One region of the Bacillus sp. NP247 genome, then DNA from elsewhere that is predicted to be linked to it. Evidence: predicted binding sites of a transcription regulator. Region 1 holds the regulator's gene; the other holds the start of a gene.
The links. The regulator LexA, encoded in region 1, represses DNA repair genes until DNA is damaged. The targets are predictions, from matches to a motif close to CGAACATATGTTCG.
Positions count from the first base shown of each region.

Region 2: KPL75_RS25370 (YolD-like family protein) is a predicted target of LexA. The motif match lies at 7,236-7,249, and genes of this name have one in related genera.

Region 1 covers NZ_CP076653.1:902,090-918,396, forward strand. The annotation lists gene KPL75_RS04715 (ABC transporter ATP-binding protein) at 1-1,170, opposite strand, end outside; gene KPL75_RS04720 (ABC transporter transmembrane domain-containing protein) at 1,170-2,921, opposite strand; gene KPL75_RS04725 (YneF family protein) at 3,045-3,266, opposite strand; gene sirA (sporulation inhibitor of replication protein SirA) at 3,345-3,785, opposite strand; gene tkt (transketolase) at 3,942-5,942, opposite strand; gene phnE (phosphonate ABC transporter, permease protein PhnE) at 6,246-7,049, opposite strand; gene phnE (phosphonate ABC transporter, permease protein PhnE) at 7,049-7,843, opposite strand; gene phnC (phosphonate ABC transporter ATP-binding protein) at 7,840-8,613, opposite strand; gene KPL75_RS04755 (phosphate/phosphite/phosphonate ABC transporter substrate-binding protein) at 8,709-9,647, opposite strand; gene KPL75_RS04760 (bifunctional metallophosphatase/5'-nucleotidase) at 9,833-11,416, shown strand; gene KPL75_RS04765 (DUF896 domain-containing protein) at 11,456-11,695, opposite strand; gene KPL75_RS04770 (YneB family resolvase-like protein) at 11,741-12,397, opposite strand; gene lexA (transcriptional repressor LexA) at 12,539-13,153, shown strand; gene KPL75_RS04780 (DUF4097 family beta strand repeat-containing protein) at 13,256-14,059, opposite strand; gene KPL75_RS04785 (DUF1700 domain-containing protein) at 14,060-14,602, opposite strand; gene KPL75_RS04790 (PadR family transcriptional regulator) at 14,595-14,918, opposite strand; partial or broken gene KPL75_RS04795 (ABC transporter ATP-binding protein) at 15,146-16,307, opposite strand, start outside.
Region 2 covers NZ_CP076653.1:4,864,729-4,881,035, reverse strand. The annotation lists gene KPL75_RS25405 (transglycosylase domain-containing protein) at 1-2,470, opposite strand, end outside; gene KPL75_RS25400 (KTSC domain-containing protein) at 2,936-3,145, shown strand; gene KPL75_RS25395 (YqaE/Pmp3 family membrane protein) at 3,225-3,431, opposite strand; gene KPL75_RS25390 (DUF6944 family repetitive protein) at 3,729-4,391, opposite strand; gene KPL75_RS25385 (SDR family oxidoreductase) at 4,645-5,352, opposite strand; gene KPL75_RS25380 (hypothetical protein) at 5,705-6,043, opposite strand; gene gerPF (spore germination protein GerPF) at 6,256-6,471, shown strand; gene KPL75_RS25370 (YolD-like family protein) at 6,757-7,092, opposite strand; gene KPL75_RS25365 (peptidylprolyl isomerase PrsA) at 7,740-8,591, opposite strand; gene KPL75_RS25360 (glycoside hydrolase family 25 protein) at 8,736-9,731, opposite strand; gene KPL75_RS25355 (hypothetical protein) at 10,120-10,728, opposite strand; gene KPL75_RS25350 (hypothetical protein) at 11,023-11,217, shown strand; gene KPL75_RS25345 (transposase) at 11,362-11,658, shown strand; gene KPL75_RS25340 (IS3 family transposase) at 11,667-12,548, shown strand; gene KPL75_RS25335 (MepB family protein) at 12,884-13,387, opposite strand; gene KPL75_RS25330 (hypothetical protein) at 13,608-13,820, shown strand; gene KPL75_RS25325 (C1q-like domain-containing protein) at 13,913-14,473, opposite strand; gene KPL75_RS25320 (C1q-like domain-containing protein) at 14,606-15,181, opposite strand; gene KPL75_RS25315 (DUF3947 family protein) at 16,000-16,251, opposite strand.

The sequences.
Region 1 (16,307 bases):
CATTAATAAATTCATAATTGTACTCTTACCACTACCAGTGTGTCCAACGAAAGCAACCGTTTGCCCTGGCTTTACGTGAAAAGATACATTTTTTAAAACGTCACGCTTTCCATCATATGAAAAAGTAACATCTTTAAACTGAATTTCTCCGTTAACTACTCGTGGATTTTCACTCCCGATTTGAACAGGAGCTAAATCTTTATCATCCATTAAATGAAATACACGTGATGATGAAACGAGCGCTTGCTGGAAGAAAGATAGCTTCATCATCATCTCATTTACTGGCTGGAAGAAACGATGAATATAGTTAACGAAAGCATATAAAACCCCTACTTCCACAGGGCTCTTTAAAGCGTCAATTCCAAATAAACCAAGAACTAACGCAATTGCTACAATATGAACAAGATCTGTTGCTGGACGTAAAAGTAATGCATCTAATTTCAATGTACGACGTCCAGCACTATAATGCTTGTTGTTCACTTCTTCAAACTCTTTTCTCATCCGCTTTTCTTGCCGAAACACTTGAACAATATTCATCCCTTGAATGGACTCATTTAGCTTTGCATTTAATACACTCAGTTGATTACGTACCTCTAAATAAAAAGCTGCACTTTTCCGGCGATACAGTACCATAATCGCAAACATAATTGGAATTAATATAAGAGAAAATAGCGCTAATTTTACATCTAGTAAAAACATCGCTACTAAAATCCCTACTAAAAAGACTACATTTTTCACAAATGTTGATAGTACACTAACATAAAAATCTTTAATCGCTTCCGTATCATTCGTTATACGAGATACGAGCGTACCAATCGGCGTACGATCAAAGAAACTTAATGACAACTTTTGAACATGTTCATACACTTCGACTCGCATATCTTGAACAATCTTAAAAGCGATATTTTGAAAGTACAATAAGTCTAAATAAGTAAATAATACTTTTAATAAGTGAGCAATAATATACACTACAAATAGAGTAACAAGTGCTGATTGTTCAAAGTCACGTGGTACTAAGTGTTCATCAAGAAATTGTTTAATTAAAAAAGGACCCATCATTTCAGTTACAGTTGCACCAACTAGAAATAAAAATGCTAATGCTAATAATCCCTTATATGGTCTCATATAAGAAAGCAATCTCCTTAAATCACTCCGCTTTTTCTTAGCCATCATACGCCTCCTTTCTCTACCAACGTCTCTAACTGCTGGCTTTCGTACATTTCTTTATACCAACCATTTTCATTCATTAGTTGTTCATGTGTTCCTCGCTGTACAACCTTACCTTCATCAACAACAAGAATAAGATTTGCATGCTGAATCGCACTTAAACGGTGCGCAGTAATAATCGTTGTTTTTTCTGCTCTTTCTCGTTTCAATGCAGTTAATATAGTTTCTTCTGTTTTTGCATCTACAGCTGATAAACAATCGTCTAAAATTAAAATTTCAGCATTCGTTAATAACGCACGTGCAATGGAAATTCGCTGTTTTTGGCCTCCCGATAGCGAAACCCCTCTTTCACCTACTACCGTGTCGTACCCTTCCGAAAATTGAATAATATCATTATGAATACAAGCAATCTCAGCAGCCCTACTAATTTCTTTATATGTAGCATCGGCCTTTCCAAAAGCAATGTTCTCCCCAATACTCGCTGAAAATAAAAAATGATCTTGCGGCACGTATGAAATTGCAGAGCGTACACCGTGAAGTGTTAAATCTCGAATATCCCGCTCACCAACTTTTAATTCACCATTAAAGTGGTCATACTCGCGAATTAAACATTTTAATAACGTCGTCTTCCCTGCACCGGTACGCCCTACAATTCCTAACGTTTCACCTTTTCTTAAGTTAAAGTAAATATCTTTTAAGTTTAATAGTTCATTCTTTTTATAAGAAAACGAATCAACAGCAAACGAAACATCACCACTTGCTATAGCATGTATAGCATTTTCCTTATTCACTACATCAGAAGTTTGTGAAAGTATTTTCTCCACACGATCATACGAAGCACGTCCACGCTCCATAATATTAAATAGCCATCCAAAAGCTAACATTGGCCATACAAGAGTCCCTAAGTATGTTGTAAATGTTACTAATTCTCCTACAGTTAATTCACCCCGTACAACTAATAATGATCCGTAACAAATTGCGATTAAAAATGAAAATCCGACAATTAGGGCAATCGTTGGATCGAATAACGAGTCAATACGTGCGACTAGCATATTTTTATGTACGACATCTTCCGATTTCTTCCGAAACGATTGTAAATCCTCTTTCTCTTGTCCAAGTGAGCGAATTACCTTCATCCCACTCATACTTTCTTGTACTTTATCATTGATTTCAGAAAACGATTGCTGTGCTTTATGAAATCTTCTATGCAGTAAAGTTCCATAATAATTTGTAGAAATAGCTACAATTGGCATCGGAATTAAACTTAATAACGTTAACTTCCAGCTAATTGTAAACCCCATCGCTACGAGTACACATCCTCCAACAGCTAATGAATCAACGAGTGTTAACACACCTGACCCAGCAGTTTGTTGAATCGCCTGAATATCATTTGTCGCATGTGCCATCAAGTCGCCCGTACGACGTGATTGATAAAAGGATGGGCTCATCTTTGTAAAATGTTCATATAAATTCTTTCGCAATTGACGAGCTAGTTTTAAAGAAGATCCAAAAATCATAATACGCCATAAGTAACGTAATATATACATCGTAATTCCTACAACTACTAATAGAATAACCCAGTTCAACAATTTTTCAGACGTTAATGTTCCATTATTAATCTCATCTACTACAATGCCTAGTACTCTTGGCGCTACAAGTTCAAGAAGCGCGACACCAAATAACATAATAATTCCGATTATGTACGCTCGTTTTTCTTGTTTAAAAAACCAAGCTAAATTAAAAAACACTTTCATATTTACCCTCCTCCCTTAAAATGAGCGATATTTTCAGTGTAACAAATATACAGAATTTTTAAAAGTTTTAAATATCTTTTGCACCCAAAAGAAAAAGGCACCCGGTAAGAGTGCCTTTTGCGCTTATTTTGTTTGTTGCTTGTTCATCGCGCTCATCATTTGATTGATTTTCTTTTGGGAAGGTTTTTGTCCCATTTGCATCATCATCATTTTTAACATTTGTTCGTTAATTGGTGGATTTTTTTGTAAGTAATTCATCATATATTTGCGGGCAATGAAAAATCCTAACGCCACGCCTGCTACTAGTGCTACTACGCCCACTAGAATACCTAACCACATTGGCATATCTTTTCCTCCTTCATGTTGTCTACCTTACAGTGTACTAAAACCTTTTCAATAAGACAAGATACTATTCGACATTTTTTACACATATGTTCGTACTTGTTTGAGAGGATTTAACCAACCGTACTTTTTATTTTCATAATCCATCGCTAAAAATGTTAACTCACATTTTCTAAGCACTTCAAAGAAAGTTGTTTCCATGGATACATTTCCAGAAGTATTCATTCGAATATATTGTGGTTTCACCATTATTTCGCCGTATTCGGCTCCTGTATCGAGCGTATGAGTATGATTTGTTCTTTCATATTTACCAAGAACACGCAAAGCTTGTTCTAATTTATGATCAATTTTCATTACTTGTAACGGCATCGTAATATACGTCATTTGTTTATATAATACTTTCTTCTCCGAAAGGGACCCAGATTCTGAAAATCGAGCAAATAAATCAAAAAACAAATATTCACGACCAAAGTAAGCTTTCGCAATATCCTCTTGAATTAAGTACAATTCATACATTTTCATTTTTTCCCTCCCGATCTGGACAACCTTTTCCCTACATTATATAAGAGAAAATTTGCAATGATTGTCTGACTACGGAGAGAGAAAAAACTTTTCCTGTCGAAAAAACTCAATTACATAGAAAAATCTCCCCATGCTGGAGAGATTTTTCTACAATCATTAAAGCATTTCTTTTACTTTACGAACAACGTTCTCTACAGTAAATCCATACTCTTCCATAATCTTCTCACCAGGAGCAGAAGCACCGAATGTGTCAATACCTAGTACATCTCCATCAAGACCTACGTAACGGTGCCATCCAATTGTAGCACCCATTTCAATTGCGAAACGTTTCGTTACTGCTTTTGGTAGTACAGATTCTTTGTACTCAGCAGTTTGAGCTTCAAAGCGATCCATAGATGGCATGCTAACAACAGCTGCATCAACGCCGTCTGCTGCTAAAGCTTTTTGCGCTTCGATTGCTAAGCTTACTTCAGATCCAGTTGCAATTAAGATTACATCAGCAGTTTCTTTCTTGCTTGCAGAAACTACATATGCACCTTTTGCTACTTTTTCATAAGTATCGTCTTTTGCACCTTCTAATGTTGGAAGATCTTGACGAGTTAACACTAATGCAGTTGGTGTTTTTGTAGATTCTAGAGCTAGTCTCCAAGCTGCAACTGATTCGTTACCGTCTGCTGGACGAATAACAGAAACGTTTGGCATTGCACGAAGTGCTGCTAATTGTTCAACCGGCTCATGTGTTGGACCATCTTCACCAACAGCAATACTATCATGTGTGAATACATATGTTACAGGCAATTGCATTAATGCTGCAAGGCGAATTGCTGGACGTAAGTAGTCAGAGAATACGAAGAACGTACCACCGTAAGTTTTTAAACCGCCATGAAGTGCAATACCGTTCATTGCTGCACCCATTGCGAACTCACGTACACCGTACCAAATGTTTTTACCGCTGTAATCAGCTCTTGTAAAGTCTTTTTCGTTATTCATGTATGTTTTGTTAGAACCAGCAAGGTCCGCAGATCCACCGAAGAATGATGGTACAGACTCTGCAATAGCATTAATTACAGCACCTGAAGAATTACGTGTTGCTGCTTTTGATCCTAATTCATAAGTTGGTAAGCTTTGTTCCCAACCTTCTGGAAGAAGACCGTTCATTGCTGCTTGCAGTTCGTTTGCTAATTCTGGATATGCTTGTGCATATTCACCGAGCATCGTGTTCCACGCAGCTTGCGTCGTTTCACCAACATCTTGTACTGTTTTACGGAAGTTGTCATATACTTCTTCTGCTACATGGAAGTCTTGTTCAGCAGTCCAAGCATATGCTTCTTTCGTTAATTTTGTTTCGTCTACACCAAGTGGAGAACCGTGTGAAGCTGATTTTCCTGATTTGTTTGGAGAACCGAAACCAATTGTCGTTCTTACTTCAATTAGCGTTGGGCGTTTTTCGTCAGCTTTCGCTTCTTCAATTGCTTTCGCGATTGCTTCAATATCGTTTCCATCCTCAACACGGATTACTTGCCAGCCGTATGCTTTGTAACGATCTTCTACACTTTCAGAGAATGAACGATTTAAATCGCCATCTAATGAAATATCGTTTGAATCGTAAAGCACAACAAGACGACCTAATTGTAAATGAGCAGCTAATGAAGATGCTTCAGCAGAAACGCCTTCCATTAAATCTCCATCACCACAAATAGCGTATGTATGATGATCTACTACATTATACGCATCACGGTTATATTTAGCCGCTAAATGTCTTTCAGCCATTGCCATACCTACAGCAGTTGCAATACCTTGTCCAAGTGGACCAGTCGTTGCGTCTACACCTGCAGTATGACCGTACTCAGGATGTCCTGGAGTTCTGCTTCCCCATTGACGGAAGTTCTTTAAGTCATCCATTGTTACATCATAACCAGATAGGTGAAGTAGACTGTATAATAACATTGAACCATGACCTGCAGATAATACGAAACGATCGCGGTTAAACCACGTTGGGTTATTTGGATTATGTTTCATAAATTGAGTCCATAATGTATAAGCCATTGGTGCTGCACCCATTGGCATTCCTGGGTGACCAGAGTTTGCTTTTTCAATCGCATCAATGGATAATGTGCGAATCGTGTTGATAGAAAGTTGTTCGATTGAATGTGACATGCTATTCTTCCCTTCGCGTATGTTAGTAAACGTTTTATACATTTATATGATAGCTTCCCACGCAAGATTATACAACATGTATCGACAAATATGTTGATGTTTTTTTGATTTCCCATAAAAAAAACAGTGATTACGGGAATGTATGGGCATTCAATATGACATACTTTTTTATTATTTTTATTTTAAAAAGAAAGGGAATTATCTGTATTTTTATACAAATACACTAATTTATTCTATACCAACTTTTTTGATAAACACTTAAAAATACAAAAATGCATCTGAATTAGACGCTTTTAAAATAAGTTAAATAATTCGCTTACGAATAGAACTTGAAATAAAATCAATTATAATTACCATTAAAATGATACCTAATAAAATAATTCCCACACGAGACCAATTACGTGAACTAAGTGCAAAAATTAATGGCGTACCAATACCACCTGCTCCAATAACACCTAAAATCGCAGCGGATCGTACATTAATTTCGAACCTGTATAACGTATACGATAGAAAATCCGGTAACACTTGTGGTAATACCGCATACCAAAGTATTTGAAACCGATTTGCACCCGTTGCTATTAACGCTTCCGTCGGTCCCTTATCTATATTTTCAATTCCTTCCGAATATAGTTTCCCTAACATTCCGATAGAGTGTAACCCTAAAGCTAGAACTCCGGCAAAAGAGCCTGGACCAACAGCTTTTATAAATAAAAGAGCCATAACTAATTCTGGAAATGTACGAACAAAACTAAGTACAAATTTCCCAGTTCCTGAAGTTAATTTTCCACTACTCATATTCGTTGCCGCCCAAAAAGCAAATGGAACAGATAAAAAAGCAGAAATAAATGTACCTAATATCGCAATTGCGAACGTATCAATTAAACCATGTAATAAATCTTCACCATCTGGCAAAGATACATACGACCAATCTGGGTTTAATACGCCTGTCATAATTGCTTTTGTAATTTCTCCCGCCGTATTCTTTATTCCCTCTAACGGGACTCCTGAAAAGGCCCATACATATACAACTGTAAGTGCTATAAAAATAATCCAGCGATTTACACTTAGTTTCTTCGGTTTTGGTATGATTATCGTCGTTTTACTCATTATAATTTCTCCCGCAACAATGTACTTATATAATCAATTAGCAATACAACAAAAAGGGTATAAATAATAATGGAGGCAGTTTGTTGATATTGTAAAAATCCAAGTGTACGATCATAATATAATCCAATACCACCTGCTCCTACTAAACCTAGAACAGCTGCTGCACGTACATTCACCTCAAATGTATAAAGTACATAGGAGACGAAGTGCGCTTTCACTTGCGGAATGACCCCATAAACTATCCATTGCACCTTATTCGCTCCTACAGCTGTCATCGCTTCTAATGGACCTGGATCAATTGATTCAATGGACTCATACAATAATTTCGCTACGAGTCCAATCGAGAAACAAGTAAGAGCCAAAATACCTGGAAGTGGTCCTATTCCAAAAATCGCTACAAAAATAGCCGCTAATAATAAATCTGGTATTGTTCGTATAAAATTTAAAATCAATCGAGCTGGACTGTACAAAAATACACTAGTAAATACATTACTTGCGGCAAATAGTGCAAGTGGAATGGCTAAAATCGCCCCTAAAGTCGTTCCAATAATCGCCATACGTATTGTATCTAACATTGCTGTTGTAATAATTTGAAAATAACTCCAATCTGGTGGCACCATTTCCTTCAATAAATCCATCATATTTGGAAAACCAACTACTAGTTTTGAAAATGATGCGTCGACCTGTACACTACTACCCCACAACAGTAAAATAACTAGAATAACCGTTAACATATGTTTCAATTTACTCGGCGGCTTCGGTATCGATTTCGAATATATCGTCACTTCATTCATTTTGCTGCCACCTCTAATAATGCGCTTTTCTGAGCTACGTCCCCATAAATTTCAGCGAATTTTTCATCCGTTGCCTCTTCTACTAATCCATCAAAAACAATTTCACCAGCATGTAATCCAATAATACGAGTAGCATATTGCCTCGCTAAATCAATAGAATGTAAGTTTACAATTGTCGTAATTCCAAAATCTTCATTAATTTTCTTCAAATCATCCATTACTTGCTTTGTTGTCAGTGGATCTAACGAAGCAACAGGCTCATCTGCCAATATGATTTTTGCTTCTTGTGCCAATGCTCTAGCAATTGATACACGTTGCTGTTGTCCCCCTGATAATTCATCAGCCCGTGCATATGCTTTTTCTGAGATATTCACTCTATTCAACGCCTGGAATGCAAGCTCCACATCCTCTTTCGGAAACAGACCTAACGTTGTACGCAATGTAGAATGATATCCAACCCGCCCAGCTAATACATTCTTCAGTACCGTTGATCGCTTCACAAGGTTAAAGCTTTGAAAAATCATACCAATATCTCGGCGCATGCGTCGTAATCCTTTTCCTTTTGCAGCAGTAATAGACTCCCCTTCAATAATGATTTCTCCTTCTGTGATCTCATGAAGGCGATTTACCGATCTGAGAAGTGTAGATTTTCCAGCCCCGGATAGCCCGACCATTACAACAAACTCACCTTTTTGAATTTTTAAGTTTATATTATTCAATCCTTTTGTACCATTCGGATACACTTTGGAAACATTTCGAAACTCTATCACACATCTTACCTACCTTCTATGTATTATCAATAACTGAAAAACGGCAAACTAACTGAAATCACACACTTTCCAGTTAGTCGCCATTTCCATATGTATTATTGCGTTTTCACTTTCTTTCCATATTCACGAACAATATCAAATTTACTATCATCAGATTTAACATATCCTTCATGTGAGTATACTTCTTTAATGATTTTGTGCCCTTCCTCATTCTTTCCTATTTCAATGAAAGCATCTTGTAATTTCTTGCTCCACTCTGCATCTAAATCAGAGCGTACAGAAATTGTATCGTTTGGAATTTTCTCCGTAAATTTTACTATTTTCGTTTGATCGAATATATTCGGATAATCTTTTTTTACAATATTGCGAGCATCTTGGAATACAACAGCTGCATCTACATCACCATTTAAAAGAGCAATAAGTGACTGATCATGACCTTTTAATGTAACAGGTTTCACATCTTTCAACGGATCGATTCCCTCTTTTAACAATACAGCCGCAGGCCATACATAACCCGCTGATGATGTTACATCTTGATAGCCAATTTTTTTACCTTTTAAATCTTTTACACTATTAATATTAGAATCTTTCTTAACAACAAACTCTGATTTATAAACATCTACTAAATCCTTTGTGGGAGCTCCGGTTTCATCATCTACCCCAAAACGTTGCGCCTGTAAAATTACGTTTGCAGCCTTTTTCTCATGTGCTAACACATACGCTGTTGGAGGTAAAAAGCCTACATCTACTTGCTTAGATGCCATCGCTTCTACAATTGTATTGTAATTTGTTGAAATACTAACTTTTACCGGAATGTTTAATTTATCACTTAATAGCTTTTCCAATGGTTTTGCCTTCGCCTCTAACGTATCTGCATTTTGAGAAGGAACAAATTGAACATTTAGCGTCTTCGGTACATAACCTTTTTTCGTATCTTCATTTTTACTTGCACTTGATTCCTTCGTTCCACATCCACTTAATAATCCCGCTGCTAGTACAACTGTTGTGCTCATTGCAAAAACTTTTTTCAACATGTTAATGCCTCCATTTTTCGTTGTTATAAAATAATCTTCCATAAACATGAAGAAATATATCACACATTTTTACAAACAATTGCTTATTTACAGAATCTTTACACATTCTATACATTCACATTAAAATTCTTTTCATATATTTGATATGATTAATTGAAAGATAACAATAGAAAAGGTGAATGGTGTTGAATCAAAATCAAATTGTAACTTTAAATATTTTATTAACAAGCGACGTACATGGTACAGTGTATCCAATTCACTACCAAGATAACTCCAAAGCAGAAATTGGTTTAGCTAAAATTTCTACTCTCATAAAAAAAGAACGTTCTCAAAATACAAACGTTCTTTTGATTGATAACGGTGACTTTATACAAGGAACACCATTTACTTATCATTACGCTACATACGAAAAAGATAAGAAAAATCCAATGTCCTTATTAGCTAACTACTTAGAGTATGACACTGCAATTATCGGCAATCATGAATTCAATTATGGAATGGATATATTAAATCATGCTGTAGATACTGCAAACTTCCCGTACCTATCAGCAAACATTTTAGATAAAAACATAAAAGAACCTTATTTCGGGAAACCATATATAATAAAACATATCGAATCAAATGTGAAAATTGCTATTTTAGGGGTAACAACGCATTACATCCCAAATTGGGAACAAGCCCATCACATTAAAGATCTACTATTTGAAGACGCATTCGAAACTACAAGAAAATGGGTTTCTTACATCCGTGAACATGAAAAACCAGATTTACTAGTCGTCGCCTATCACGGAGGATTTGAACGTGATTTACAAACTGGAGAACCGACTGAAGTTTTAACAGGTGAAAACCAAGGATATGCAATATGCCATGACATTGAAGGCATAGATATTTTACTAACAGGCCACCAACACCGAGAAATTGCTCAAACAACGGATAATGGTGTAACAGTTTTACAGACCGGATGCAATGGACACTCAGTTGGAAAAGTAACAGTAACATTCGAAAAAGCAGAACAAAAATGGGTGAAAAAAGAGAGTTATTCAGAGTTATTGCCCGTACAAGGAATTGAGGCAGACAAAGATGTTCTTTCCTTGGTAGCCGATTATGAAGAGAAAACACAAAATTGGCTTGATCAACCTATTGGAATCATTCATGGGGACATGCGAATTTTAGATGCTATGCAAACTCGTTTGCAAGACCATCCTTTTATTGAATTCATAAATAAAATACAGATGGAAATAGCTAATGTCTCTATTTCTTGTACAAGTTTGTTCCAAAATACATCTCCAGGTTTCCCGCAACATGTCACAATGCGGGATATCGTTACCAATTATATTTATCCAAACACATTACAGGTTATTCGAGTGACTGGAGCAGATATAAAGGATGCTCTCGAACTCTCTGCTACTTATTTCACATTAAATGAAGATGGAGATATAATTGTTAATCCTGCATTCATAGAACCAAAACCTGCGCACTATAATTACGATATGTGGGAAGGAATTTCGTATGTATTAAACATTTCAAAACCTATTGGGGAGAGAATAGAGTTTTTACAGTATAAAGGCGCTTCTCTTAATATGAATGAAGAATATGACGTTGTTATGAATAATTATCGTGCAAGCGGTGGTGGGAACTTCTTTATGTTTCAAAATAAACCAATAGTAAAAGACATACCAACAGATATGTCTGAACTTATCGCTAACTATATATTGAAGCATAAAAGGATAGAAGCAACGAAAAATGACAACTGGAAAGTTATTAAATAACGATTTTAACAAATAAAAAAGATGGGCTGCGCCCATCTTTTAATTTAATTTTGCATTATCTTGCTTTTTTAAAGCTTTTAATTTCGCCGGTGTAACATCCGTGCCTTCTTCGTTAACGACTTTAATTCCTTTTAATTCGTTTAACATATTTTGACGAAATCCTTTTAAATATTGTTCACGTAGCGATTGGCGCTCACGTTGTTCTTCTTCAGTTAAGCCTTCAGCTTTTGCTTTTTTCGCTAAGAAGTTAATGCGTTCAATGAGTTCGTGACTTGGCATCTCGAATCCCCCTTCTACTCAAAACTGATTATTATCATACAATAGTTAATCCTCTTTATCAAGCAATTGCTTTGTATATTCTACATATCTTCGATGTACAGTTGCTTTTGAAACATCATGACCAAAACCACGAAGTGTTGCTGCAATTTCTTCAAAAGTTAATTCATTCCGGCGTAAACGTACAATTTCCTCAATTGGCACTTCTTTTTTCTCACGTCCTATACTTAAATGACGATTTTTCAAATTATTTTCCGGACGAAACCCTTTCTCTATCGCCCTTTGCATGCCACGCTTAATCTTTAAATTGTGGATCTTTCTTTGATACTCTTCAACAATCCCAATTATATCTAGCACCATCGAATCAGAGTCAGAGAGTTCTAATTCTCCATTATGCGTATGTGTATATACTTTTATTCCCTCTTTATGTAAACAGTGCATTAATGCAATCTTCGCATTCCCTCTACCAAGGCGCGTTTCATCTTGTATTAGAAGTACATCAACTTGTTCATCGCGAATTGTATCTAGCACTTCTAATATGCCATCACGTTCAATTGTATAACCGCTAGCCTGCTCCTCAATCACCTTTGTAACATTCATTTGATAGCGCTCAGCTAAATGCAATAATTCATCTTTTTGACGCAATAATGATGTTTCCTGCGCTTCTTTTGTTGTGCTCACACGTGCATAAATAATTGCATTCATTTTGAACCCTTCTTTCTCACTATATTTTCCTTATAGTGTATCATAAATTCGTCTTTCGTTCGAACTTATGTTTGTAGAATGTTTTTTCGCATGTTATACTTAATAATAAGAAAAATGAAAGAAAACGAGGTGTTAGAAAACATGGAAAAGTTAACGAAACGCCAGCAAGACATTCTCGACTTTATTAAGCTAAAAGTACAAGAAAAAGGATATCCACCTTCCGTACGTGAAATCGGTCAAGCAGTCGGCCTTGCTTCTAGTTCTACAGTGCACGGACATTTATCACGACTAGAAGAAAAAGGATATATTCGACGCGACCCAACAAAACCACGCGCAATTGAAATTTTAGGTGACAACCGAATAGAAACACAATCTGTTATTCAAGTTCCAATCGTCGGAAAAGTTACTGCCGGTTTACCGATTACAGCAGTCGAAAGTGTAGAAGATCACTTCCCACTTCCAGCTAGTATCGTTTCTGGAGCAGATCAAGTGTTTATGTTACGCATTTCTGGAGATAGCATGATTGAAGCTGGTATCTTTGATGGTGATTTAGTTGTTGTTCGCCAACAACAGTCTGCATACAACGGTGAAATTGTAGTTGCTTTAACAGAAGATAACGAAGCAACTGTTAAACGTTTCTATAAAGAAAAAGATCATTTCCGTTTACAACCGGAAAACTCTTCACTAGAACCTATTATTTTAAAACAAGTGTCAGTTATTGGAAAAGTAATTGGCGTATATCGTGATTTACATTAAAAGTAATAAAAAGAAGATAATTACCTATTTATATAAGTAATTATCTTCTTTTTATATTTTGATAGATTTCCGTTCATTCAAAAGAATTCATTTCATTCATTATTAACGCGTTTCAATAGTAACATCTCCAGCAGCAGTTTTGCCGCTAATCTTTTTACTACCATTACCAATCGTTATATTTTTATTTTCTTCATTAAAAATTGTCACGTCTCCAGCAGCTGTTTGCCCAGTTATAACTGCATCTTGTGGTTTTTCCAATAAAGTAATATCTACATCTCCAGCAGTTGAAATTGCCTCTAAATCATATTTAGAATCATGATCAATAATATCTATATCCCCACTAGCCGTTTTTGCTGATGCTTTCCCTATTACTTTTTTAAAATTCACCTCACCAGCTTTTGTAGAACCCTCCACACTCTTTGCTGTTATATGTTTCAAATCCACTTCTCCGGCGAGTGTTTCAGCACTTACGCGGTCACTTTTCACATTACTTATTTCTATTTGTCCAGCGGATGAATTTACTTTTATCTCTTGATAAGAACGTTCAGGTACTAATATAGTTAATGTAGGCGTTTGAAATCCGAAATTGTAAAATGAAAAATCAAATGAAACACCTTTTTCTATTTTCCCTATGACTTTTAATGTATCACCATCTTCAGCAATACGAATCTCCTGTTTACTTACGTCACCTGTTTGCTTTACATAAAAAAAGGAATCAGGAGATTTTTGGACAACAATATCTCCAGCATCTAACTTAACTTCTACATTTTTTAGCGTTTCGTTTTTAATTACGTCCTCTCTATCTCCTTTTTCTGCAGTTTGTACTGCTTTTTCATATGTTTGTGAAATCCCTATTACTCCAATAATGATACAAGCGATAGCTACTAATAATATTTTTTTCATCATCTACTCCCCTTTTATCATTTTGAAGTTCCACACTACATAGCGTACACATAATCTTTTAAACCACTTCGTACTATAATAAGCTACAATACAGAACAACAAACCTACTCCGACAAACGTTATACTAACGAAAAAATCCAACCAAATAAAAGTACCCATAAATACTTTTAAAATAACGAAAAATGGTGTCACTACACTAGCAATACCACCGACCCAAAAGGAAAATATAAAAGCTATAATTGCAATTAATGGGGCTAACACAATAATAAAATTAAACAAACTAAGTCCAACCGCTGCCATGACAGCTCTTGTTATATTTGAAGTCGATGGATCCTTTTTCATCTCATCAAAGCGATACAAAGCAAGCAAATCTTTCGCAATTACTTTCGGAGAACCGAGTCCCTTTATTATTTCTAATTCAGTTTTCCCCTCTTCTATCCCAAACTGAAAGTGTTCTTCATAATCAAATAAAATATCTTGTCGCTCTTCTTCCGGTAACTTTCTAAGATGACTTGATAATTCTTTAAGAAACTGCTCTTTACTCATCCCATTCCACCCCTTCAATAATTTCTTGAACACCTTTAGCAAAATCACGCCACTCTGTTACTAATAACGTAAGTTGTATCTCTCCTTGCTCTGTTAGTTGATAATATTTACGGGGCGGCCCTTCCGTGGATTCTTTTAAATATGTTTGGAAATATCCCTCTTTCGTTAAACGACGTAATAGCGGATATACAGAACCTTCCGATATTAAAAATTTATTTGAAATTTGCTGAACAAGTTCATAACCATAACAATCCTTACGTTTTACAAGCGCCAATACACACAGTTCTAACACACCTTTTTTAAACTGAACATTCAAGGACAATCCCCCTTTCTCATTTTAGTACTGTTCAATACACGGTACTTATTTTATCCATAATATACCACTTGATACTATTTATTGCAAGGTACTAAATTATATTTATTCCCTAAATTTACAAAACACAAATATAAAAGCCCGAATAAGATCTGCTGTAACTGACCATTATCCGGGCTATCATTCAACTTGAATTACAATAATACAAGATTTCATTCAATCTTTCTCCTCTAAGAACCAACTTCCATTTGTGACCCTAATAAATTTCGAAATACACCTTTTCTCTCTTTAGCCAATTGATTAAATTCACCTTTTTGAACAATTTCACCTTTTCCTAAAACAATAACTTGATCTGCATTACGGATCGTAGATAAACGATGCGCAATAACAATAATAGTCATCGTTCCTTTCAATCTTTCTATTGCTGATTGGATCTTTACTTCATTTTCAGTATCTAATGCACTCGTAGCTTCATCTAATACTAAAATGGATGGTTGTCTTAAAATAGCTCGAGCTAGTACAAGTCGTTGACGTTCACCACCTGAAAGTCTCACTCCACGATCTCCAATTAGAGTATCAAGCCCTTTTGGAAGTATTCGTACAAATTCAGCAGCAGCAGCAAAATCTAATGCAGTCCAAATTTGTTCTTCACTCGCATTCGGCTCAATCATCAATAAATTTTCTCTTATGCTTGCATTAAATAAGAAAGGATCTTGTGGCACATAACTAATAGCCCGTCTCAATGACAATAAATTTTCACTTGTAAGAGGGGTTCCATCTATTAATACTTGACCTTTCTCTGGTTGAATCAATCCCATTAAAACATCGATTAATGTACTCTTCCCAGCTCCCGAATGTCCCACAATAGCCGTCATACTATTGATTGGTATTTGCACATTAATATTTTGAAGTGCATACAAATGCTCCTTCTTATTATACCGAAAATAAATATCCTTACATTCAATACCCTGTTCTATACAAATCGCCTTTATATGTTTTTGCTGATGTATATCCTGCATTTCAATCGCTTCATTACATTCCTCTTGTAATTCCCATAATGACTTAAAAGCAGGAATGCTTGCAGCCAGTTGTTCTAAATTTGATTGAATTGCCGTAAATCGTGGCCATAGTCTCGAAAAGATGAGTATGATTAATAGTAATTGGGTGGGTTCAGATTTAAACAATTTAATAGATACAAAAATAAGCATGGCAATTAATACAGACGATGTAATTTTATAAAAAAGCTGAGAATGGTTTTTCAACCTTATGAATTCAAGCTGCTCTTTCTCTATTTTTTCACACCAATTATCTAACCATTTATATCTAGCATCCTCCAGCATATTACTCTTAATATCTTTCACACCATTAAAATGATCGGTTATCCCTCCAATA
Region 2 (16,307 bases), 1.3 Mb from region 1:
CTCCTGTGTTCCCGCCAGTAGTTGGTGGGGTTGGCGTTTCTTGGCCACCTCCAGTGGTTGGTGGTGGAGTTCCTTGGCCACCTCCAGTGGTTGGCGGAGTTGGCGTTCCTTGGCCACCTCCAGTGGTTGGCGGAGTTGGCGTTCCTTGACCACCTCCTGTAGTTGGTGGTGGTGGAGTTCCTTGACCACCTCCAGTGGTTGGTGGAGTTGGCGTTCCTTGGCCACCTCCAGTGGTTGGTGGAGTTGGCGTTCCTTGACCATTTCCATTGTTTTGTTCATTTTGCTTATTCTGTTCATCTTGTTTCTTTTGCTCTTCTTGCTTCTTAAGTTCCTCTTGTTTCTTTTGCTCTTCTTGTTTCTTAAGTTCTTCCTGTTTCTTTAATTCTTCTTGCTTTTTCTCTTCTTCAGTTTTTTGCTGTTGATCTTGTTTTGGTTGTTCCGTTGTATCCGGTACGCTAGTATTTGGAGATGAATCACGTTTTTCACCTTTTATACGTAACTCGCTACCTTCTTGAATAACACTACTTGGCATTTTAAAGCGTGATTTATCTGTAGCCATCTCGCTCATCATTTCTTTAAAGATCAACTGTGCAATTTTCGTATTTTTACTACTAATATACTCATTTTTACCATCTTTCATATATCCAGTCCATACTGCCATCGTATATTGCGGTGTATATCCTGCAAACCAACTATCACGAGTTGCACTTTCTGGAATTCCATATTGTGCTAGTTGTTTTGAAGAATAGTTAGTTGTACCTGTTTTACCAGCTACATCTAAAGAGCCCACATTTGCCGCTGTACCAGTACCTGATGTCACTACTGAACGAAGCATATCAGTAATCATATATGCTGTAGAATCCGCCATAACTGATTTTGGTTTTTGTCCAAAACTTTGTGACTTGCCGTCTGGATAAACTACTTTCTTAACAAAATGCGGCTTTGTATACTTACCATCATTACCAAATGCCGCATAAGCACCAGCTATTTCAGTTGGCGATACTTCATTTGTACCAATAGCTGTAGATTCATCCGGCGTTTGCTTTAATGTAATACCTAACTTCTCGGAGAAGTCTTTTGATTTACTACTTCCGACTTCTTTTGCAGTTTTAATTGCCGGAACATTTCGCGACATTTTTAATGCTTCACGCATTGTAATTGGGCCTAAATGACTTCTGTCTGCATTTCGCACTTCTTGTCCAGTTGAATACTTAAATGGAGAGTCGTCAATTTGATGATAAGTAGACCATTTTAAGTATTCAATAGCAGGACCGTAATCAAAGATTGGCTTCATTGTCGAACCAGCTGCACGATCTAATTCAATCGCCATATTATGCCCTTTAAATACTGCTTTATTTTCACCGCGCCCACTACCTATAGCGCGAACTTCCCCTGTTTTTGTATCCATAAATGTGAAAGCACCTTGGAATTTATCATTTGGATAATCAATAATATTTGTATTTAAAATATTATCAGCCAATTTCTGTGCTTTTGGATCCAACGTTGTATAAATTTCTAAACCATCAGAACCAATATTAGCATCTGGTAATTCTTTTTCTACTTCTTTCACAACCGCATCCATAAATGCAGGATATGGCATTGTTTGTTCAGTTACAGTCTTAAGCCCATCTGTTACTGGAACTTTTGATGCTTCTTCCATTTCTGCCTTTGTAATATAACCATGTCGATTCATTAAGTTTAGTACAGTATTTCTTCTTTCTGTTGCCCTTTCGACATTTTCTTTTTTCGTTGGATCATAGTTATTCGGTGCTTTCGGCAAACCGGCAAGCATCGCAACTTCTGGTAATGTTAAATCTTTTAATTCTTTACCGTAGTAGTTTTGCGCTGCTGTTGCGATTCCATATGAACGATTACCTAAATTAATTTTATTTAAATACATCTCTAATATTTCATGTTTTGAATATTGTTGTTCTAGCTTATACGCTAAATATATTTCCTGAACCTTACGCTTTGACGTTTTTTCCATCGATAAGAAGTAATTTTTAATAACTTGCTGCGTTATCGTACTTCCACCTTGAGAGCCATAATCTCCTTTAAGACTGACTAAAACCGCACGGGCAGTACCTTTAAAGTCTACCCCGCTATGCTCGTAAAAACGTGCATCTTCTGTTGCTAAAAATGCATTTTCTACTAATTTTGGAATTTGATCATACGTAACATTCGTTCGCTTTTCTTTCCCATATTCATATACCAAATTCCCGTCTTTATCATAAATTTTTGAGGATAACGGATTAACAAGTTTTGATTTCTCAAGTTTTGGCGCATCCTTTATCATAACGAAAAAGGTAGCAACCCCTGCCACTAAACCTACAATACCAAGTAGTAAACAACTGATTAAAAATTTACGAAAAAACGATGTTTTACCTTTTGGTTTTGTTTTTTTAGAAGCTGGCTGTTTTTTCTTTTGAACTTGTCGTCGTTCCTCTCGAGAACGATAATTTTCTGACATGTTACTTTCTCCTGCCTTTCAATTCTCCCGTTGATTTACATAAAATATTGAGGTCACCTTCACAAATATACTTATATTTAGAAAGTTTATTAACCGGAAGCATTCAATATTTTCCCAATTCACAGATTATAAATTTTGGAATACTTCTTATACAAACTATATTCACCTCTATTTTTTTCTAATAATACCGCCCCTTAAAGCATAGAATGTAAGAAGTGAATTTTAATACCTCGTATAAATAATATACCTTTTTTTCAAATGGTCAATATTTTCTTATTAATAAATCAAAGGTGAAATAAAAATAGCACAACTATATGTACTTCGTGTGAACTTCCTTATAATTACGTATAACGAACATTTAATATCTTACATATAAGTATAATACCCCTTTAATTATAAGGATTTCAATACCACATCCCCTTGCCTACAAGAAAACACCTTAAATGAAAAGTAAGGAGTTGCGTAATGATAAAATTATCTCCCGTTATATCAAGAAATATAGTTGCTGTTGGCTATAATCCTTTTTCTATGATTTTACGTATTCAACTAAAGAATGGTATGTATGATTTCTTTAACGTACCAGAAAGTATTTACACCGGTTTATTAAACGCACACTCTAAAAGTTATTATCATAATACCTATATTAAAAATTCTTACCGCTACACTAAAATTTAAACTTGATTGGCATACAAAAAAAGAAAGGCGAATCAAATTCCCTTTCTTTTTTTGTATGTTTTCACTTGCAATTCACCTTCTATCTTCTTTTATTAATTTCATCGTACGCTTGAATTTGTCTTTTAAGTCGCCTGTCGGCTTTTTTATCATGTACGATAAGAACTGCGTGTATCGCTCCTGGAACCCAAAAAATTAAGGTTAAAATGAAATTAATAATCGCTTGAAACGGCTTTCCGCAAAATAAAACAGCTACCGGCGGAAGTAGAATTGCTAATAAGTACATCATGTCTGAAAAACTCCTTAATGTTTATTTTTCAATTCTTACCCATCCATCTCCTATACTATCAAACCTATGAAATCATGTTATTTCTAAAGACGTATATAAGAACTCATCATTACAAAAACCACATATAATAGTATAACTAAATGAAGAGCCTCTCACTAACGTTAATAAGCTATTTTCACCTGTTCGTTTATATGTATATTCTACGCCCATATGAAAAAGCCTACAAAAAGAATTATCACATCAATCTTGTCCTACTTCTAAAATTGAAATACTCCAAACTTCATTTAAATGAGTATTTCATTGCCTTTTCTTAGATTCCAATCTTTGTTCCTCTACTATTTCTGTTAATCCAATTGCTGAAATTACAGTACCTATTGCCTGTATCCAAATACCTATTAGCCCTATTATACGTTGATTTTCTTTATCTATATTACTGTCTTCATTTTCCTTTTCTTCTTTTGATATATTGTGAATACCCTCATATGCTTGTAACCCTGCACCTAAACTTTGCATTGAATTCCCTAATACAATAATCCACTGTGTTCCATTTATCTCATTCAATGCTACTTCTACTCCTAAAAAAGCTCCAATTGATTGCAAACTATTTCCAGTAATTATAAGGAAATCATTTTCTTTTATTTGTTCATTTAGATTAAAATACGTTCCTATTACATTAGAAATATTACCTAAAGCTAATAACTCAATCCCCGTTTTCGCTAGCGCTTTATTTTTATTATCTACAGTTACATCTTGCTCCTCACATTTATCTTCATCTTTCACATCAATAGTTGCTATAATTTGTAATATATATCCGAGGGCTTGTAATGAACTCCCTACAATAACAAGATCCGACTCAATCTGTTCTTCTCCTGCAAACCCTCTAGTTGTTCCAATAGCTGCTATAAGATTTCCTCCTACTTGAAACCATGCCCCTGTCAATTCTAAATCGCGTAGGTTCATTTCCCATCACCTATATTAAAATTTTCTAGTACATTCGAAATAAACAAATATCACCTTTAATTCATTATTTTATTTTTCATATGTAATTTTGTGCATCACATAATGTAATAATAATACAAAAGAGCACCTTTCAGGCGCTCTTTTTGACAAGGAGTTTCTCGATGAATGTATACTTTGCAAATGCTTCCCACATAATTCAATATATGCTTGTCCTTTAAATCTGTGAATATAACATTTAATACCTATCTGAACATTAAATGCCTACCGGACATGTCAATGAATCTCCATTTTTATCTATTGATATATTTAATATATAATGAATTGCTTTATGTGACCACATTTCAGGTGTAGGAGATTCTTTTACATATTGAGGTGCACATAAGTGAAGCATTGGAGTGCTAATACTTCCACCTGGATCTAAAGCAACTACGGCCATGCCATTTGGCAGTTCCATTGCCATAGACTGAGTGATACCTTCAATAGCAAACTTCGAAGCACAGTATGGCGCAAGTTCAGCCTCGCCTTCTCTTCCCCAACTAGAGCTCATATTAATAATAATTCCTTCTTTCCTAGCTATCATCGCCGGGACGAATGCTCTAATGACATTTACTACCCCGTTCACATTTACACTCATTACACTTTCAAATTCTTGAGCGGTAACTTTCCATAGCGGTGCATTTTGATTAACAATCGATGCATTATTTATTAACATATCGGGTGCCCTATACCTATTAAGAATACCACTTGCCCATTTACTAACTTGGTGATGATTTGAAACATCAATTATTTGAAAATCATGTGAAGCACCGTAATATTTATTAAGCTCTTCAATTTTATTTTTTGAGCGTCCACACCCTGCTATGTTCCATCCCAATTCATGAAACCTATCAACCATTGCACGTCCTAACCCTTGCGTTACTCCAGTAATAATTACAAGTTTCCCAATGTCGTTTCGCTCCAACTTCATCTCCTCCTTTCAATTAATATTACTCTTTTTATTCTTATTCAACCTCTCACTTAAGTATCAATTCATTTCATACTTTAGAAGTATTTTTGATATTACATATTACAAACAAAAAGAGTAATTATCATAATTACTCTTTTTGTTTATATCGTTATTATTTTAAAATTGTATCTTCTCTTCCCACATTTCTCACACCGACGAATAAAAGTTACACCCAATTTACCATTTTTATTATCTTGTATTTTAATAAAACCCTATTTATGTTTACAGTTCGATTCATCCAAATACTTTTCAATCCACTTTTTCAACTTAACAGAGCCCACCTCTATCAAAGAATTTCCACCTAGTTTTATAACATACTTTTATATAAATTCTCAATCTCATTTTGCAGCTTTTTAAATTGCTCAAAATGCATTGTTATAGATTGAATACTATTCCTTTCAACATTTTTCTTCACTAATAAAACACCTGTATCGTGAAAAATCGCTTCAAGTTCTTTCCTTATAGATATTTTCGTAATATATGCGGTTTTAATTGCCGATAAAATTGCTATTTCATTAAACTTTAATTTTATTTCATTAGGACAAAATGCTTTTTCGATCAATGTAACATCATTACTATAAATAAAAGCAACAAGTTTACTTGATTCTGCATCTGTTAAATCCACTGTTTTTATAACATTATCCATTACATTTCGCCTCCTTTAATTCCGTATATATTAATTATTCAAATTTATTCTTTTTAAAATTCCACTCTTCATTAATTTTAACATACTTTTTGCTCGATTGATTAAACAAAGCTTCAAACATTTTTCTATTCCGGAATATTTGTCAAATGAACCAATTAGACTATACCTCCATATAGTAATGCAAACAATTACTTATAAAGTAGGTGAAAATTATGCCCTCAGTTGTTGGGAATTTAGTTGTACAAAATAGTAACGGATCTTTCAACTTAGGTGATTTCTACAATGTTTCTCCAAAAGAGAATACGAAAGCTTATAACGGCTCTGGCGCATCTAACGTTGGTTTCGTAGTGAACACTTTTAGTGGGGTTAGCGCGACTAATACATTTGATTCTGATCTAGCAGATCAAAACCAAGTTGGTACGGCCTAACCAGATCTGTAATCATTTTTGTATAACATTTTTAAATTTGTCTATACTATACTCAGGCTGATACACAGCTATCGTCGATTTTTTGAGTGCCAATCTTTTTCTCCCTTTCCCTGGGACTAAGCAGCTAGCTTGCATCTAGCTGCTTTTTCATTTAGTTCTTCATCTCTTCAAAAAATTAGGTTTTTACAGGTAGCCTGACTCACAGTCGAATTTTGAGGTGTGAATCTGTCTGTCCGTAAATAGCTGGATAAATTAAAGAAGCTAAACTTCAAAATTCAGCTTCTTTTAGGTTACATCAATTATGTCCATTGCAGAAAATATATTTGTTTTATAAAATGCATCTGTACATTTTACAATTTGTTGAATTGGATTTATATGAACCACTGTCATATAACTCGTAAGTATGTATCCTTCTTCAAAATATGTCACTAACATCTCTTCTTCAGACAATAATGAAGTTAATAATTTATCTGAAATGCTTTCTTTCGCTTCATTCGTTATTAGCGGTCTTTGGACTTTTAATTTCTCTCCAATAATTTTTTTCATACTTAATAATTGTTCCGACATTACTGTAAACGGAACCCACTCTCTTCCTTTTTCCTGTATCTTTTCATAATTCATTTTCTTTACTCCTCAATTTTCTACATCTATCTATTCATAAAAATAAAAATTCCACTTCTAAATACACTTTATCCATCTCTTATTTATATGTAGCGTAGCTTTCTAATTAAAAACTATTTATGCATTTGTAGAAATCCCCACCCCGAAAGAACGTTTGTTCTAATTATATACGAACTAACGTTCTTTCGGAAGTGCAACATGTAAATTTTTTAAACAAAATGCAACTTTAATATATGAAGTTTATTCGTACTCATTGATTACTCCCTTTTATTAATCAAATTTCTTTGCACTTCCTATAAAGTTAATTTATACTCCAATAAATATGATATGTACCATTCTTTAAATTATGTACTCTATTCAATTTCTAAGAAAATATTAAAAATACATTTGGTTTATATTTAACAAAATTAATTAACTAAAACATTATCAGTTCAACATTTTGCGAAGTAATTGCTTATTTTTTTTATTTACACCAAAATTTTCTATTGTAATTCTTAATATTTAAATGTAATATTGTATTGTCTTACTATCTATTTATAACTCACACACTAACGAGAAAAGGGAACTCTATATGAGTTCCCTTTTCTATTAAAAATTAAAAAACAGAAATATAGCACTATGCTAAACCTCTGTTTTTCTTCTAAACCTTACTTTTCATCTAAGAATTTAAATGTATCTTTAAATTCATTATCAGTTACTTTAATATCCGCTTCTTTCAATAGATCATTGACTACTTGTTGTTTCCATTTACCTGTCGCATCTTGTAGTCTTTGTTGTTCTAAATCTTTTCGAATAGTATCTTTCACTTCATCAAATGGTTTCAATTCTTTTTTATCTGTCACTTTTATTATATGATAACCATATGATGTTTTTATTGGCTCACTTACTTGCCCTGCATCTAATTTATATGCAGCTTCCTCAAATTCTTTCACAGTTTGACCAGGAGCAAAACCAGCTATTTCTCCGCCCTGTTCCTTTGAACCAGTATCTTCCGAATATTGTTTCGCTAAAGCAGTAAAATCTTCACCATTATTTATTTTCTCTTTTACTTCTTTCGCAGTTTTTTCATCTTTCACTAAAATGTGACTTACCTTCATTTCTGGTTTATGGTTATCTTTCACATCTTTATCTGTGACAGTCGCTCTAATCGCTTTCTCAAGTGCAATTTCTGGCTTCATTCTCTCTTTTAATTCATCTTCATTTTTTAATCCTACTTGCTCTAAAGCCACTTTAAACTTGTCACCCATTTGTTCCTTCGCTGCTTCTACTTGTTTTTTAGCTTCTTCATCTGATACTTCATATTTATCTAGCAATGCCTTATTTAACATCATTTGAGATAAAGTACTTTTTCCATATGTTTGCCTTAATTCTTTACTTAACTCGTTCTCCGTCACGTTTCCTACTTTTGATGTTGCAACATTTTCTGAGGAACCACACGCAGACAATGTTAGCGCCACACATGTAATAATAGTTCCCATAAATAGCTTTTTCTTTTTCAATTAAAATACCTCACTTTGATAAATGTATATTAGGAACTATACAGCGCTATTGTGAAATTAATGTGTTTTCCGCAAGTATTTCTCTTCATGCCAAAGACAAGCTTTATTAAATACAAAATCCGGCATAAAGCCGACTTTTTAACATCATTTAATCTGCACATGTTCTTCTTTGATCCATTTGTTCCCACCTATATCTATATATCCATCTTGACGATTCCAAATACGATAAGGGACCTTCCCATCGACCGCACCTGTATCATTCCCGTTTGGTCCATCGTACGTTCTAATTTCATATCCAGGTGCGTATTTTGAATATGCATAAAACCATTGCACATTAAAGTGTTCTAACTTAGCCCACTGCTGTTCACCACCTAAACAAATCATATCTTTTTCGCCACCTCCCCAATAACCTTTAAAGATTAAATATGGGATTTTTTTCGTAAGTCTTCCTGTGAACTGTGGATTTGCAGGATTTTCATATAAATTAATGCCGTATCCATCATCATATTTTGAAACTGCAATACCCATTCCATTTGGTTGCTTTGTATTATCTATACTTGATTGATTTGTTTTGTTTGTACCTATAAACCAAGAAAGATCCTTATTTCCAATTAATTGATTCAAATCACATTTCCCAATACCAGGAACATTTCCTGAATCAGTATATTGCCAAATATCGCACGGATATGCTGGTTTATTCCCTCCATAACGAGGAATCCAAATAAAATCAGCATCAATATTGCGAGCTCCAAATGATATATACGTGTGATGCCCTACATATAAACCAATTTTTTTTGCACCTAATCGGCGTAATTCATCAATAAATGCTTGCGTCCCGCCCTGCATATCTACCATTGTTTGAACTTCTACATCTGCCACCCAAAATTTGGCGTTTTTATCGCCACGATTCCAAAAATCTTGCGCTTCTTTTTTTGCATCTGATATAGATATAAAACGGCAAAATGCATAATTTCCAAATGGAATACTACGTTTCTTCATTTCTTTCACATAACCTTGATACATAAAATCGACCGTATTCGAGCCATCTTGAACTCTAGCAATAACTAAATCTAGTTGAGACGCTGCAATATCCCAATTAATATTTCCATTCCATTTCGAAATATCTACAATATAACCCATTACTAATCAACTCCTTTTTATTATCCTATTCAAAGCTTGTATTATTGCTAGACCCATATGCCTAATAGCAAGCTTCTATAAGACAAATAAATATATTTTCATCATTTTTTAAAACTAAATAATTTCTTTTTATCCATAATACTCAAGTTCTTCTTTTTTGCATTTGCAAACGATAGACTTGCGTTTATTTCATACTAAATATCGGGATAAAACTATAAATAATGTGCATACTATATGTAAGCTATTTTAGCTTATACTCATGACTGACCTCCAATATTTTTCAATCTCCCTGTAAAAAGACAGCTAAATAATAAAAGCTGTCTTTTTATTATTTCCTTTATGTACAAGAAAAAGACATTTTCGATTCAGGAAAATGTCTTTTCACATTTTAATAATACAATTTTGGTGTTATATCCTTATTTTCTATATTCCCTTCAATTACAAATCGTACATCATCATTGCTTGTAACGCAGCTTGTAGAGAATAAAATAGGGATATCGCACACAACGTCGTTCATTACATCATGAAATACATTGGCAGCAACACCTGTAAACGTTTGGCAAAGGTTTGAGATATCATCGTTAAAAAATTGAATAACTTTCGCAGCAAAAACTGGAAAAATAACATTCGCTCCACCTGGTAGCTGTGGCTGTACAACAACTTGTTGAAAATAAGGATTATTTTCTAGCGCTACTTGAAATAAATGTGCAATTTCAAATGCATCTAGTGGACATGGAAGCGGATTTACAATCACACTTTCTGCGTTACTAACAACAACCGTTACACTTACGTTTCCAAATTCCACGAAAGATTTAAGAAGCGTAGCTAATGCTATCGCTTTTTCATCACTCATAGCTTGTACTAAAATAATAAAGTTCCCACCAACTGGAATAAGCGGACCCACTGTTATAGTCGGATCAGCGCCTATAGAATTTTTAAGCTCATTAAAATACGTAATCCACGGTGGTGAAAGCTCAACTTGTACATTTTCTTCCATTCTTTCATTCTACCTCCTTATACAATTTTCATTACCATAATATGTAATTGTTTTAAAATTGCATAAGGCATTTATATTATTTTCTTACGTTCACTATTTATAATAATGAATCAATTTAAGAAAAATATGCTATGTTTCTTTCCTAACTTCAAGTATTATGCTGGAATGAGATTCCATGTACCAATACGGCATCTATAATAAGCAACTACACTAAATTTACATATTATATTTAAATGTCTTCACATTCAAAAGAAGATTAACACATACACCTTCTATATGTAAGGAGTTTATTTAATGAAAAAAATCCCTATCGTATTCAAAGTTCCCCCGAATTCAAAGCTAAAAGTTACATTCTACGGTCCTTGTAACGAAGTAATTACAAATGTATCTTTAATTAATCAACTACTCACCCCTACCTGCCAAACTGTATCTCAATATCCAGACTTTAAAAAATATATAACTGAAGTCCGATCATTATCAAATTGTTAATCGTATCATTTTATGATTTATCATTTCGAACAGTACGATACCAAAGTAATAAAAAGAGCCGCATCTATCAAAATGATATGATCCCCTTATAGTAGACAGGAAAAAGAAAGCACATTACCCTGTTTACTATGGAGGGGATTTTTTATGGGGAAAATTAGAGTCACTTACGATGTAGAATTTAAGAAACAAGCTATAGATTTATACTTAAAAGACGGCATGAGTTATAAAAACATTGCGAAAGAATTAGGTATTCATCACTCGATTGTAAGTCGTTGGGTGAAACACTTTGAAACTGAAGGAATCAAAGGACTAGAAGAAAAACGCGGTAAAGCGAAAGGACCAGGTTTAGGTAGACCAAGGGTTAGACCCGAAGATCCAGAAGCTAAGATCAGACGATTAGAAGCGGAAAATGAAATGTTAAAAAAGCTCTTAGGGATGTAAAAGGAGGAATGAAAGTCGTATCCAAAACGAAAAAATTCGAAGTCATCCATGAAATGACAAAAACAGGTTATACAGTGACCATTCTATGCGATATTGCTGGTGTAACCAGAAGTGGGTACTACAAATGGATAAAACGGCATACGACGCCTTCAAAAAAACAATCAGAGGATATCGAAATTAAGAAAAAGATATTGGCGTGTCATAAAAAATTAAGAGGAATTTATGGATATAGAAGAATACAAGTGTGGCTGAAAGCCACATATAACCTTTATTTGAATCATAAGCGCATCCAAAGATTGATGCGTGAACTAGGTATCAAAGCCGTAATTAGGAAAAAACGACCTTATTACGGAAAAAAAGAAGCTTATGTGATTTCAGAGAACCATCTAAATAGGGAGTTTCAAGCTTCAAAACCGAATGAGAAATGGGTAACCGATATTACCTATTTGATTTTCAATGGACAGCGCTTGTACTTATCCGCTATTAAGGATTTATACAATAATGAAATTGTTGCCTATGAAACCAGTCGTAGAAACGACTTGAAACTTGTGTTAGATACACTGAAAAAGGCAAAGAAAAAACGAAATGTGAAGGGAATCCTCTTACATAGTGATCAAGGGTCCCAGTATACATCTCGTCAATATAATCAATTACTTAAAAAATATCAGATGAAGGCAAGTATGTCTCGAAGAGGCAACTGTTGGGATAATGCTTGTATGGAAAACTTCTTCAGTCACTTTAAGGCAGAGTGTTTTCATTTACACTCCTTCCATAAAGCGAATGAGGTCAAACTTGCCGTGCGTAAATATATGCACTTTTATAATCATCAAAGATTTCAAAAGAAATTAAATAACCTGAGTCCATATAAATATAGAACTCAGGTTGCTTAGTTACGCTTTTTAAATACTGTCTACTTGACAGGGGTCACTGCAAAAGAAACGGCTCTTTTTTCATTTCACAAAAACATGACTTCATTAAAAAACCAAAATAACTCATTAATTGATATTCTATTGATATTTTGTTGATATTTTACACATATCAATGAAATGAGCATATATTATCGTATGGAGATTCTCCACTCATAAAACCTATCTTTTTTTGAGCATACTTTATTTGTATGCTCCTTTTTTATTCTTTACTTAACGGATTATCCTGTTAGCATTTCCAAATATCCACCTAGACAAACATTGAATATTTCAAAAAAAGATTTTCTTATTATGATGCACTATGAATATAAGTTTAATAATTTATCTATAGCTACATTTTCAGTATCACTTAAATCGACAAAATAATGAAGTTGCCACAGTTGACTCTTCTTAGCTTGATTACTAACAGGCTTATCCCAAATAGGGTAAACCCTTATAGCCATTTTTCCTTTTTGGTTTTGAGTTTTTAATATTTTTTCTTTTAGAAGAATCTCTTTTGGAAAAATAAATTGTCCTAGTTTATTATCCGCTATACAAGTAATAACTAAAAGATTAGGAGCCGAATCATAAGAAAATGCCTGATTTCTCATGGAAGCATCCTTCTCCCAAAAAGAAACAAATTGTCCAATCTTATTAGGCGTAATTTTTGATACCCTAAATCGTATGCTTCTATTATTTAGCTGAAATACCCATCCTGCATATTCTGAATTTTGCTTTTCTTCTTTTTGGTTAGTAATGAATAGATTATTAGGTTTGTAAATCATTTCATCTAGTTTTTTAATTATATTACTAAAATTTGTCATGTAAACGCACCTTTTTTATTTTTCAGTATACCAAGAACATTCGTTCTTGTATATCAAACTTAAACAAATGATGGCTTTGAATAGTCTTTCAAAGATTATTTGATCTACTCCATCCATAACTTCAAATTTACTTTTATAGTATTTATTACATTACTCTTCCAATTTCTTGTATTTTTCATTATTATATTAATATATCAACAAAAAACGAGGTACATATTACATGAATCCATCCAAAATTGACTTCGGCTCCATAGAGCAACCTTTCTTCCTATTCGTTTTATATCTTATCGCAATTCTTTTAACACTCGGCATTACATTTAGTATATGTCATTCCCTTTTACTAAATTTAAATGCACCGAGATGGGTAGCAAAACTGTTAGCCATCGTATTAACTCTAGGTGTTGCTTATCAAGTATTTATGAACTTATTTTAATATATTCCCTTTTAAACTATTTTAACTAAAAGGCCCTACCATAAGGTAGAGCCTTTTTTTAAAAAATAGTCCATAAATCACAAACATGTATTTTATTTTATTGGAGATGGAAATCTTGCAGCTTCAAAATGCGTACTAATAAATCCTGGATCATTTTGTATAATCAGTCCATCTACATCACTCTCAGCAAAAATTTCAACTACATCTCCTGCATGTAATTGAAGTATTGTTGAAACAGCTACGACATTTGCAAAATTGAGTGGACCAAAAAAGTCATTATCTATCGCTATAGCTGGATTATCATTTACCCGAATTTCTACACGCGCTCTATAATTCGTATTACTATCATTAGGTGCAAAGCTGATTGTACCAATAATAGAATAAACCCCTCTAGTCTTCGGAATAAAATCTGATGTTGCTGGGTTATATTCGTTCGCTAAATCAAATTGTTCATTTTGAAATAATACTTTAACAAAAGTATTTGCAGTGACATTTTGATCTACTGTACTAACCGCTCTAAAAGCAGATGCCCTTACAAGTTTATCTTTCTCATTATCACAACACTTCTCGTAATAATCTGTACTCTTCTTACAACAAGTATGCTGTTTCTTTTTATAGCAATTGCAATGCTTACAATAATAAGACATATTTATATCCCCTTTCTAAATCTATTGTTGTATACTATGCAAAATAAATTTAAAAAGTTTGGACGAGCTATTGCTATTATGAAATTAAAAAAACTCCACGGAAAAGCAGAGTTAATAATTTTTTTTCCTTTTCAATATTTATACAATTGGAGATGGAAATCTAGCAGCCTCAAAATGAGAACCATCCTCTGAACTACTAATAACTCCATCTATACTACTTTGCGCAAAAATCTCAACAATATCACCTGCATGTAATTGGAGTATTGTTGAAACACTTACGACATTCCCAAAATTTATCGGACCAAAAAAGTCGTTATCTATAGCAATTGCCGCATTTCCATTCACTCGAACTTCTACACGCGCTCTATAGTTTACATTTGTATCGTTTGGAAAGAAACCAATCGTTCCAATTACGGAATAAACGCCTCTAGTCTTCGGAGTAAACTCTGATGTTTCCGGGTTATATTCATTCGCTAAATCAAATTGTTCATTTTGAAATAATACTTTGACAAAAGTATTGGCTGGAAGGTTTTGATCAACTGTATTTACCGCTCTAAAAGCGGATGCTCTTACAAGGTTTTTCTCCTTATGATTGCAAGAACAATCATCATATTTTTTACTGCACTTATTATTATAGTCACTTCTTTTTTTACAACAATCATGATTTTTCTTTTTGTAACTCTCACAATTCTTACAGTAGTAATAACAAGACATATATAGTGCTCCTTTCTAATCTACTACTGCATAATATGTATGCTAGACTTGGAAAGTTTGGACAGGTTATTGCGATTACAAAAATAAAAATGCTCCACCATAAGGCAGAGCGAAGAGAAAGTATAACTTTTAAAAACAAAGCACTCATGTAATATTCTGGTTAAATCAGTAATACAAATTATCTAGTTTCATCAACTCGGATTTTCAGAAAAAACTCCTCTGTACGATTTTATTATTATTGAATAGACTATATTGTTCAGTGAGATATGCAATATTTCGTATTTTATTATTTCAATATTCCTTTATTATCGTTGAGTTGTAAATATTCTCTTAAAAACACTTTAAAATCAACACTTACTCTATAACAAATACTTTTTCATCCTTCAGAATTACCTGTAATCATTATATTCAAATATCATTATTGCAAATTATTGACCTGTACAAACATAAGGTTTTTGTGTATTCTATGGACAAGGAGTAAGGTAAGAGTTACTCTTTGCCATTTTAGGAAAGGCTCTGTTGGAGACAACAGGGCCTTTTTTCATATTTTTTTATAGTAAAGCATCCAAAATTTATAAACACTTGGCAATAATTTTTGCCAAATTCCTCTCTCATCATTCTTATCGTCACCTTTCATTTTGGAAAAATAATATCCCCACTTAAGAATCCTTGCGCTGTATATAACTCATGAGGTTGTAACATTCTCATTCCAATATCTAAAATTTTATAATTGTTCCCTAGATACGAATCATTCCTTATAAGGGCGCTCTGTACTTGCGCTCTTATATAAATACTTAAATTTATTCCCCCGCATACTTTTATAAATTGTATACAGTTCCATATGGAATTGTTGAAACAGAAATTCCGTATGGTGTAATATGATGCATTGGGTAATAATACTCCATAGATGGATAGTACGGTTGTATGCCTTGCTGTATTTGTTGCATTTGCTGCTGTGCTTGTAACGCTTGTTGAACAGCTTGAATTGTACTTTGTGCTCCGCTATACGTAATACCCGCCGTACCATACGGACGCATTCTATCTCGGGTATCAAAATATGAATAAAACATTATTATTCAACTCACTTCCATATAAGTTATTACAAAGTATGTTATGATTCTTAATT